DNA from 3 places in the Pseudarthrobacter sp. NPDC058329 genome. Region 2 is predicted to be linked to each of the others. Evidence: riboswitches for the same ligand, from Rfam matches in the RefSeq annotation. Region 2 holds a riboswitch; each other region holds the start of a gene.
The links. A riboswitch is a leader RNA that binds a small molecule or an ion and turns the genes downstream of it on or off. The one in region 2 is predicted to bind S-adenosylmethionine.

Region 1 (3,264 bases), on a different contig from region 2:
GCTGCCGTCCTCGTTCAGGGTGCCCCAGGTTTCATAGGCGAGGGTGACGTCCGGCAGGTATCCGCCAGCCTCCAGCTGCAGGCCTCCGATGGAGGCATAGCGGACAATCCCGTGTTCGGGGACAGTTGTACGGGTGACGGTAACCGTCATGGCAAGACCTCTTCTACGCGCTTGCCCGCCGTCGTATGACCGGCAGGCCAGGTCTTCACCCGGGGCACCCCGCCGCGGAAGGAGGGTTGCCGGCCAGCAAGCCGGGGCTGTCACTGGCACTCATGACCTGCTTCGAGTGTACGAAACAGCCCCTGCCTGCTGCCAAGAGTGTGACTGGTTGTGACTTTCCCGGCTTGCCGCCGCGTTGGGCACCCTCGTGGTGGGCTAGGCTCCGGTGGCCCCCTTGGCGGCCCGGAAGCCTGCCTCGAGGTCCGCCAGGATGTCGTCGATGTGCTCGATCCCCACCGAAATCCGCACCAGACCCGGGTTCACGCCGGCAACCACCTGCTGCTCCGGTGAGAGCTGGCTGTGGGTGGTCGACGCCGGATGGATCACCAGCGAACGGACGTCACCGATGTTTGCCACATGGGAGTGCAGCTCCAAGGCGTCCACGAAGCGCTTGCCTGCCTCCGCACCTCCGGCGAGGTTGAACGACACGATGGCGCCGGTACCTTTGGGGCCGTATTTGCGGCCCCGCTCGTACCAGGGGCTGGAGGGCAGCCCGGCGTAGGCGACCGATTCGACGTCGTCACGCGCTTCCAGCCACTGCGCCACGTCCAGGGCGTTGGCCACGTGCCGCTCCACCCGCAGGCTCAGCGTCTCCAGCCCCTGGGCGATGAGGAAGGCGTTGAAGGGCGATACTGCCGAGCCAAGGTCGCGCAGCAGCTGAACCCTGGCTTTGAGGATGTACGACAGGTTGGCGCCCAAGGCACCGTCGGCGCCCAGGTCGCGGGCGTACACCAGCCCGTTGTAGGTGGGGTCCGGGGTGTTGAAGCCGGGGAATTTGGCAGGGTCCTTGCCGAAGTCGAAGTTTCCGGAGTCCACGATCACACCGGCGATCGCCGAGCCGTGGCCGCCCAAGTACTTGGTGGCCGAGTGCACCACGATGTCCGCGCCCCATTCCAGCGGCCGGATCAAGTACGGGGTGGACAGGGTGTTGTCCACAATGAGGGGCACTCCGGCGTCATGCGCAACCCCGGACACGCCTTCGATGTCCAGGACGTCCTGCCGCGGGTTGGACACCACCTCGCCGAAGAAGAGCTTGGTGTTGGGCTGCACTGCGTTACGCCACTGGTCCAGGTTGTCCGGGTCCGCCACGAACGTGACTGAAATGCCGAACTTCTTCAGGGTGTGGGCGAGGAGGTTGTAGGTGCCCCCATAGAGGCTGGGGCTGGCGACGATGTGGTCCCCCGCCTCGGCAACGTTCAGGATGGCGAAAGTCTCCGCCGCCTGCCCGGAGCTGAGCAGCAGCGCTCCCAGGCCGCCCTCCAGGCTGGCGATCCGTTGCTCCACCGCCTCCTGCGTGGGGTTGCCGATCCTGGTGTAAATGGGCGCCAGTTCGGCCAGGGCAAAGCGGTTGGCGGCGCTCTCAGCCGTGGGGAACACGAAGGACGTGGTCTGGTAGATAGGAAGTGCACGGGCACCGGTGGCGCCGTCCGGCTCCTGCCCGGCGTGGATCTGGCGTGTTTCGAAAGACCAACCGTTGGACAACTAAGGCTCCTTTGACATGGCCCGGCATGCTGGAAGCACCGCGGGCCGCGCTTGCCATCCGGCCGTTGCCGGACAGCCAGGTCCTCACCCGGGGCACCCCACCGCGGATGGAGGGTTGCCGGCCAGCGAGCCGGGGCTTGGCGCTGGCACTCATGACCTGAGCTCAGTGTAGGAACGAGCACACAACACCCGACAGGATTATGACGAACATAGTCCTCAGGATTTCCCGGGGGCAGGTGGGTTCATGAAGGGTTTCCACGGCAAAATCCCAGTAAGGGTACCCTTAGCTGAGAGCCCGATCACAAAGTGCCAAGATGTTGCCATGCGCATGGATCACGTCTCTTACGCCTGTGAACACGATGGCCTGGCTGCCACCACCGAACGTATCTCCTCTGCCCTCGGCGTTGAGGCAGTCAAGGGCGGGGTACACCCGCGGTTCGGAACCCGGAATATGATCATCCCGCTCGCGGGGCACAAGTACCTCGAAGTGGTGGAGGTCCTGGACCACCCCGCTTCGGACAAGGCTCCCTTCGGGCAGGCAGTGCGTGCGCGGTCTGCTGCCGGCGGCGGCTGGATGGGCTGGTGCGTCGAAGTGGACGACCTGGCCCCCTTTGAGGAACGTCTGGGACGCTCCGCAGTCAACGGCAACCGCAAGTTTCCGGACGGCCGCGAACTGGTCTGGAAACAGATCGGCATCCTGGGCTTGATTGCCGACCCCCAGGTTCCCTACATGCTCAAGTGGGACGGCGATCCTTCCCTGCACCCCTCCAACGCCTACGACAGCAACGTGAAGATGAGCTGCCTGACCATCGCCGGTTCGGCAGCCCGGGTCACCGAATGGCTGGGTGAGCCGGTGGAAAAGCCGTTGGAAGACGTCGCCGTGGAGTGGGTGGCACCGCACGGTACCCCCGGCATCCTGTCGGTGACGTTCGAGACCTCCAACGGAGCTGTCACGATCTGATCCTTCCTGGAGTCCGGGCAGTCCTGCCCGGCCCCCGACTGTTGGGCAGGTGCTCTTCTTTGCCCTCCTGAGCTTCGGCCGCCATCAGCAGGTGACAACGGCGTCACCTGCCGATGGCGGCCGAATTTTTTTGTGAGCCCGGATTGCATCCCCGCCGGAATGTCTGACCCCCTTGTCATGATGGGTTCATGGGCACAGCGGCGGTGGCAAAGGCGTATGACGACATCAACGCCGCCCTTGCTGTGCTAAATGCTGAGGTGGACGGGTGTGGTTCTGAGCCGTTCTCGGAGGCTGATCCGCTGGCCGGGCTGGCGGATGGGTGCCTGGACATCCTTGCCGGGGCGCGTGTGGCCGAGGCCGGGTTCGCGGGTCTGAAGGCCCGGGCTGCGGTGAAGTACACGGACACCGCCGATGCTGTGGCACCGCCGGACGCGCCGGTGCAGGCGCAGGAGATGGCTATCGCCGCGGAAATCGGCGCCCTGCTGGCCCTCGGCCCCCGCGCGGCGGGTTCGTTCCTGGCCGCATCCCATGCCCTGGCCAGGGAGTTGCCGCTGACCCTGTCGGCGTTGCAGGCCGGAACCATCTCCTGGCAGCACGCCCTC
Region 2 (3,264 bases):
GGCAGCCGCGGCACTTAGCCGCGGCTGCCCACGGCTAGACGGCGGCGGGTTCCACAGCCGGGCCGGTCGTGGCCACGCCTGCGTCGCGCAGGGCCAGGAATCCGCCGTCAACATGGACAGCCTGCGGGTAGCCCAGCACCTTGAGCTTCTGCGCCACGGGGCCGGAGCCGTTGACGGAGCCGCAGAACACAACGATTTTCTGGTCGGTTCCGGTCACCTGCGGAAGCCTGGTGTCCGATTCCGGGCCGAAGTCCTGGGCCACGTTTTCGCGGTCCACCACAACGGCGCCGGGGACGCTTCCGGTGCTGGCCCGGCCGCCTTCGCTGCGAATATCGATCAGGAGGACGCCCTCCTCGATCAGTTGGGCTGCCTGTTCGGCGCTGATCAGCTGGGGGTCGACCGGGGTGTTCTGCTCGCTCATTGTGGTGCTCCTTCGGTAGGTGTGCTGGTGGGTGAAAGCAGTGTTCCGTCAGCCCAGGCCCCATGCCGCGGCCAGGAGTTCCTGGGAGCGGATGCGGTGCGCCTGGCTGTGGGCGATGGTGGTGATGAGGAGTTCGTCGGCGCCGGTGGCCCGCCGCAGGGAGCGCAGCCCCTCGGCCACCTGCGCGGGGTCGCCCACAAACCGGGTGTCCAGCCTGTCGCGGACCAGGTCCCTCTCGGCCGGTTCCAGCGGCGGGAGCCCGGCGGCGTCCTCCGGGGCCGGGTAGGGAATGGCGCCTTTGCCGGAGCGGATGCTGTGCACCCAGTGCTCGAATCCGGCCCCGACAGTGGCGGCCTCGGCCGCGGTGGGGGCCACCAGAACGTCAGCCGAGACTGCCACGTACGGCTTATCCAGAAGGCCGGACGGTTCAAAATGTGCCCGGTATTCTGCTACGGATTCGAGGACTGCCGAGGGCGCAACATGGTAGTTGGCCCCGTAGGGCAGCCCGAGCTTGCCGGCGAGCCGGGCGCTGGGTCCGGCGCTGGAACCGTGGATCCAGAACTGCGGAGGGTTGCCCTGCGCGGGGTGGATGGCCGTCGTCGCGCCTTCTTCCGCGCGGTAGGTCCCGGCGAAGAAGGCGATGATGTCCTGGACATCGTTCTCGAAATTGTCCACATCCCCGGGGACGCGGCCCAGCAGCCGGGCCTGAAGCTGGAACCGTTCCGGGAAGGCCCTGCCAAACAGCGGCCGCGGTGGCGGGACCACCAGCCCGTCCACAATCCGGTTTGCGGTGTCTGCCGGAGCGTCCGGAGCGGTGGCCGGTGCGCCGGCGGCATGGGGAAGCCCTGCCTTGGGTACCCCGGACCTCCCGAAGCCCAGGTCCACGCGGCCCGGGTGGAACGCTGCAATGGTGCCCACGTTCTCAGCCACCTGGATGGGTCGGTAGTTGCCCAGGATGGTGGCGGCCGTGCCAACGCGGATGGTGCTGGTAGCCGCTGCCACCAGGGCGGACAGCACGTGCGGAGCGGACCCGGCGACTCCTGCGCTCAGGTGGTGCTCGGCCAGCCAGAACCTCCTGTAGCCCAGCCGCTCGGCGGAGACGGCGAGATCGATGCTGTTCCGCAGCGCATCGGCGGCGGTGCTGCCGGCGGAGATCGGGCTGAGGTCGAGGACGGAGAGCGGAACCACGGGAGGCTTGGACATGGGATGACACTACGAATTTCCGCCTCGCCTCCGCACCCCGGCCGTCACCGGACTCAACCTCCCGAAATGCCAGGTAACGCAGGCCAAGACTGGTTCATAAATGACGGAATACAGCGCCCGTTGACGCCGCATTTCCGCCCTTGACGCTGCAAGACCAGCCGCTTGTGGAGCGCCCGCACGGACCCCTAGATTCAGTCGCAGGTCAAGAGACAGCACGCGAAGGACCGGCTGGTGCTGCGGCAACCCTCAGGCATTTTTATGGCGGGGTGCTCCGGAAACAGACCTGGCCGCAGCAGCGGCAAGCGAATGTCGTACCGGCCGTCCGCGGCCCGAACAGTAGGGGATCCATGCCTTCCACACCTCCACCCAGCCAGCGCTCCGCCGTGCTCGGCATCGAGCTCGACGGCGATGGCGCCCACCCGGCTGCGTGGCGCTTCGCCGCCCACGAGCCGGGAACGCTCCTGAGCGGAAGCCGTATCCGCGGGACCGTGCAGGCGGCGGACATCGCCGGCTTCCACCTGGCCACCTTCCGCGATTCCCGCACCACCGACACCGAGGGCACTGGTATCGCCGGCCGGATCGATGCCATCCAGCGGGCAGCCTTCAGCGCCCCGCTGACCCGGTCCATCGGCCTGGTCCCCGAAGCCGGCGTCCTCTACACCGAGCCGTTCCACGTGGCCACCCAGCTGGCCAGCCTGGACTACTCCTCACACGGCCGCGCCGGCTGGCTGGTCAATGTGGAGAACACCGTCCAGGAATCCCGGTCCGTGGGCAGGGACGCCATCGCGGAGGCGGACGTGCAGTCCGAGGCGCGGGACGTCGTCGAAACCGCACGCCGGCTCTGGGACTCCTGGGAGGACGACGCCGTCATCCGCGACGCGGCCGCCGGCCGGTACCTGGACGCGGACAAGCTGCACTACGCCGATTTTGAGGGCAGCCGGTTCTCGGTCAAGGGGCCCTCGATCATTCCCCGCCCGCTGCAGGGGCAGCTGCCGGTGTTCGCTGTTGCTGCGCTGCTGCCCGCCGTCGAAGCGGACGTGGCGCTCGTATCCGCCGCAACACTCGAGGGACTCGCTGCCGCCGCTGCATCAGCCCGCGAGGCAGGCGCGGCCCGCACCCTGGTGGAGCTCGACGTCGTGCTGGACTCCCGCGGCCGCCGCGCCGCGGACCGGCTCGAGGAGCTTGATGCCCACCAGCGCTGGACCGGCGGAGCCCGCTACGTGGGCAACGCCGCCGGATTGGTGGATCTCCTCGCAGCCCTGTTCAAGGACAGCGACGGCGTCCGGATCCACCCGGCGGTGCTGGACACCGAACTGCCGGAACTGGCAGCCGCGGTCCTGCCCGAACTGCGCCGCGCCAACATCATCACCGCACCCGCGCCGGGATGCACGCTGCGCGAATCCTTCGGCCTGACCCGCCCCGCCAACCGCTACGCCGCCGCCGCGGCCCACTAGGGAGAACCCTCATGAGCACTTCCCGCATCGACGGCGACGGCACCATCCAGTTCGGCGTCTTCTTCCAGGGCGTCAACCACACCACGGTCTGGCGTGCACCGGAAAGCGGCTCGCAGACCGACTTCGAATCCTTCCGGAGGGTGGCCCAGACCGCCGAGCGCGGCCTGTTCAGTGCCTTCTTCCTCG
Region 3 (3,264 bases), on a different contig from region 2:
GGTCAGGTCCACCACTGTCCCGAAGTCCTCTTTGACCCTGGGCCCGTACACCATGCCCACCACCAGGCCCGAGAAGAGCACAAAAAGCTCCGCCCCGGAAACAAAGCCCACGGCTTCCTGCGTGAGCAACTGAAACAGTGACGTCATCCCCAGGTGGTTCACCACCACAAAGACGATGGCCATGCCACGCAGGAAGTCCACCCGGGAATCCCTGGCGGAGGGGTCCGTGTAGGCCCATGCTGTTGCCCACTTCACGCGCCGGGGGACCTGCCACAGAGCCACGAGGAGAATGACCAGCGCCGCACCCACAGTCCAGGATGCCGGCCCGGAAAGGGTGTTGGCCCGCACATACCCGCTGTGCGCCGCAACCTCAGTGACCGGACCTGTCACCAACGGGGAAGCTTCCAGCCTCTGCCGGGCGGCGTCTGCAATGGCCGGGTTCCCCGTCAGCAGCCAGTCGATGCTCGCCACACCGGTGTCACGGGTGCTCGTCCGCTCATCCCAGACCACCGCGGCCGTCTTGGCAAACTCCGGGGAGCCGGCTGCCCCCAGGACCTGGTCCCACCACGTGGACTTGACCTGGGCTTCCGGGGCTCCGCCCGAATTCGGGCTGTAGAAAGCGGATGTCTGCAGCAGGAACGGCTTGTTTTTCCGGGCCGCGTACGTCGAGTAGAAGTTTTCGCCGCCTGAGGCCGTGAGCATTTCCTGGAGTTCGCCCTGACGGGGAACGGTGTTAATGGGCGCTCCGCCGGCCGTGTCGTCATGGAAAGCGGTCAGCCCCACCCAGTCCACGGCGTCGTCCCCTGGATAGTAGGGCTCGTAGGCCGCGTCCGAACTGTTCCAGGCGCCGTCGCCATTGGTATCGAGCAGGGCAAAGCCCTCGCTTCCCGGCGCGGGGGCGCTCCGGTGCAGGCCAAAGGGGTAGTCCTTGCCCAGGTAGGGCTCCCACACCATGGCGGTACGGCCGCCGTCGGTATCCTCGAAGGCGGCGGCTACGGCCCGGAAAGCGGACCGGTAGGCGGAAGGTTGCTGGCCCCACTCCACCCAGCTGGCATTCATGTCCGGAGCAAAGCGGATCAGCACCTGGCCCCTGAAGTTGCCTGTCCGTTCCGCCACTTCGTCAGCAAATGATGCGGCGGCTTCAGCGGTGACCTGGTCCAACGGAACCGTCGGCTTCACCGTGAGCATGGCATGCGCGCCTTGCTCTCCTGACTGTTCCAGGAAGCCTCTGATGTCGTTTACCTCTGAGGGGCGGAACGGGAAGGCTATGTCATGCCCCAACAGCGCCGGCGACGCACCCAGGCGGTCGGCGAACCCGGCGGCGGTGTCCTCACCCCATTCCAGGACAGCGCCCAGCAACGGCTTGCCCTCGTCCGGAAAGCTATCTGCCGCCCGGGCCGCTCCGCCAGGCAGCACCACGGCCAGGACTGCCAACAGTATGGCGGCCAGGAAGGCCGCCACGCGGCGCACCAAAGGAAGGTGATGGATCTTTCGCGCGACGGCTGATGACGAGCTGATGGGACCCCCAAGGCTGATGCTTCAACGACGGGGCGGCGGCCCCACAAGAACTTTATCCGGCATGTCAGGAGGTCGCAGGCATCGGTCCCCTGCCCCCCGGGGTGCCTGTCGCCGTCGTCCTTCATGGACCTGGTTGGCTGCGGACGTATGGCCTCCCTCCCGGACCGGAAGGGTTCAGTTACGGAACATGACGACGGCGGCGCTGCGGCCGCGCGTGCCAAGTGTTACGTTTTTGGGGAGTAATGAGTATCGGCGCCAAGCCCTGACTGGCCGGTCGGCAACCCTCCTTTCGCGGCGGGGTGCCTCAGGTGAATACTCGGCATATCGACCGAATCGTGTTGCAAGCGTGAAAGAAGGAGATCCGTCGTGTCTGACGCACCTGCCCTTGAAGAAAGACTTTCCTACCGGCTTGTCACCGGGCCGGATGACAGGTCTTTCTGTGAAAGGATTTCGACCGCCCTGGCCGAGGGCTACGTGCTGCACGGCAGCCCGGCGGCAACGTCCAACGGCGGCAAGGTGATAGTTGCACAGGCCCTGGTCCTTCCGGCTGCCATCGCATCAGCCGATGCCGCCGTCGCCACCGCGGTGGATGACCTTGAGTCCGCAGGCGAAGACCTTGAGTTCGACGGCGAGGGCCACGCATGAGCTATGCAGGGGACCTGACGCCCCAGGAAGCGTGGGACAAGCTGGAGCAGGGCGCCATCCTGGTGGATGTGCGCACCGAGGGCGAATGGGCCCACATCGGCATCCCGGACACCAAGGCCACGGACAACGATCCCCTGTTCATCCAGTGGACGTTCCCCGGCGGCATCCCCAACCCGGATTTCATCACCCACCTGACCCAGCAGGCGCCCGAGGATGCTTCGACCGAGCTGGTGTTCCTGTGCCGCTCCGGGCAGCGTTCCGTCGCGGCCGCGATTGCTGCCACGCAGGCCGGATTCACCTCTTATAACGTGCTGGAGGGCTTCGAGGGCGAGCCGGACCGCTACGGCGAACGCACCGTCAACGGCTGGAAGAACCGCGGCCTGCCCACCAATCTCGGGAAGAATTAAGTGACCTTCAACGAAGACGCCGCCGGCTGGAGCCCCGACACCCAGGCCGTCCGCGGCGGATTGGACCGCACCAATTTCCAGGAGACCAGCGAAGCTGTGTTCCTGAACTCGGGCTTCGTGTACGAATCTGCCGCCGCGGCGGAACGTGCCTTCACGGGTGAAGACGAGCGCTTCGTTTATTCCCGTTACGGCAACCCCTCCGTGGCCACCTTCCAGGAGCGGCTCCGCCTCCTCGAGGGAACCGAGGCGTGCTTTGCGACGGCGTCCGGCATGTCCGCGGTCTTCACCGCCCTGGGCGCCCTGCTGGCAGCCGGCGACCGTGTGGTGGCCGCCCGCTCGCTCTTCGGTTCCTGTTTTGTGATCCTGAATGAGATCCTGCCGCGCTGGGGAGTGGAGACGGTATTCGTGGACGGCCCGGACCTGGAGCAGTGGCGTGACGCCCTGTCCCAGCCCACCACGGCCGTCTTTTTTGAGTCACCCTCCAACCCCATGCAGGAGATCGTGGACATCGCCGCGGTCAGCGAACTGGCGCACGCAGCCGGTGCCACCGTCGTCGTCGACAATGTCTTTGCCACCCCCCTGCTGCAGCGCTGCGGGCAACTCGGCGCGGACGTCATTGTCTACTCCGGCACCAAACACATTGACGGCCAGGGCCGGGTGCTGGGCGGCGCTATCCTGGGCACCAAGGAATTCA

Region 1: another riboswitch for S-adenosylmethionine. It lies ahead of ACFVYC_RS15965 (bifunctional o-acetylhomoserine/o-acetylserine sulfhydrylase); the one in region 2 lies ahead of ACFVYC_RS20765 (LLM class flavin-dependent oxidoreductase).
Region 3: another riboswitch for S-adenosylmethionine. It lies ahead of ACFVYC_RS05740 (DUF1737 domain-containing protein); the one in region 2 lies ahead of ACFVYC_RS20765 (LLM class flavin-dependent oxidoreductase).

What each region holds. Positions count from the first base shown of each region.
Region 1 covers NZ_JBHVZR010000013.1:42,496-45,759, reverse strand. The annotation lists gene ACFVYC_RS15970 (homoserine O-acetyltransferase) at 1-150, opposite strand, end outside; SAM riboswitch class IV at 163-278, opposite strand; gene ACFVYC_RS15965 (bifunctional o-acetylhomoserine/o-acetylserine sulfhydrylase) at 376-1,701, opposite strand; SAM riboswitch class IV at 1,744-1,859, opposite strand; gene ACFVYC_RS15960 (VOC family protein) at 2,024-2,662, shown strand; gene ACFVYC_RS15955 (DUF222 domain-containing protein) at 2,851-3,264, shown strand, end outside.
Region 2 covers NZ_JBHVZR010000023.1:42,341-45,604, forward strand. The annotation lists gene ACFVYC_RS20750 (LLM class flavin-dependent oxidoreductase) at 1-38, shown strand, start outside; gene ACFVYC_RS20755 (rhodanese-like domain-containing protein) at 35-421, opposite strand; gene ACFVYC_RS20760 (LLM class flavin-dependent oxidoreductase) at 470-1,624, opposite strand; SAM riboswitch class IV at 1,825-1,935, shown strand; gene ACFVYC_RS20765 (LLM class flavin-dependent oxidoreductase) at 1,972-3,078, shown strand; gene ACFVYC_RS20770 (NtaA/DmoA family FMN-dependent monooxygenase) at 3,090-3,264, shown strand, end outside.
Region 3 covers NZ_JBHVZR010000002.1:274,204-277,467, forward strand. The annotation lists gene opgC (OpgC domain-containing protein) at 1-1,461, opposite strand, end outside; SAM riboswitch class IV at 1,757-1,871, shown strand; gene ACFVYC_RS05740 (DUF1737 domain-containing protein) at 1,885-2,163, shown strand; gene ACFVYC_RS05745 (rhodanese-like domain-containing protein) at 2,160-2,570, shown strand; gene ACFVYC_RS05750 (O-succinylhomoserine sulfhydrylase) at 2,571-3,264, shown strand, end outside.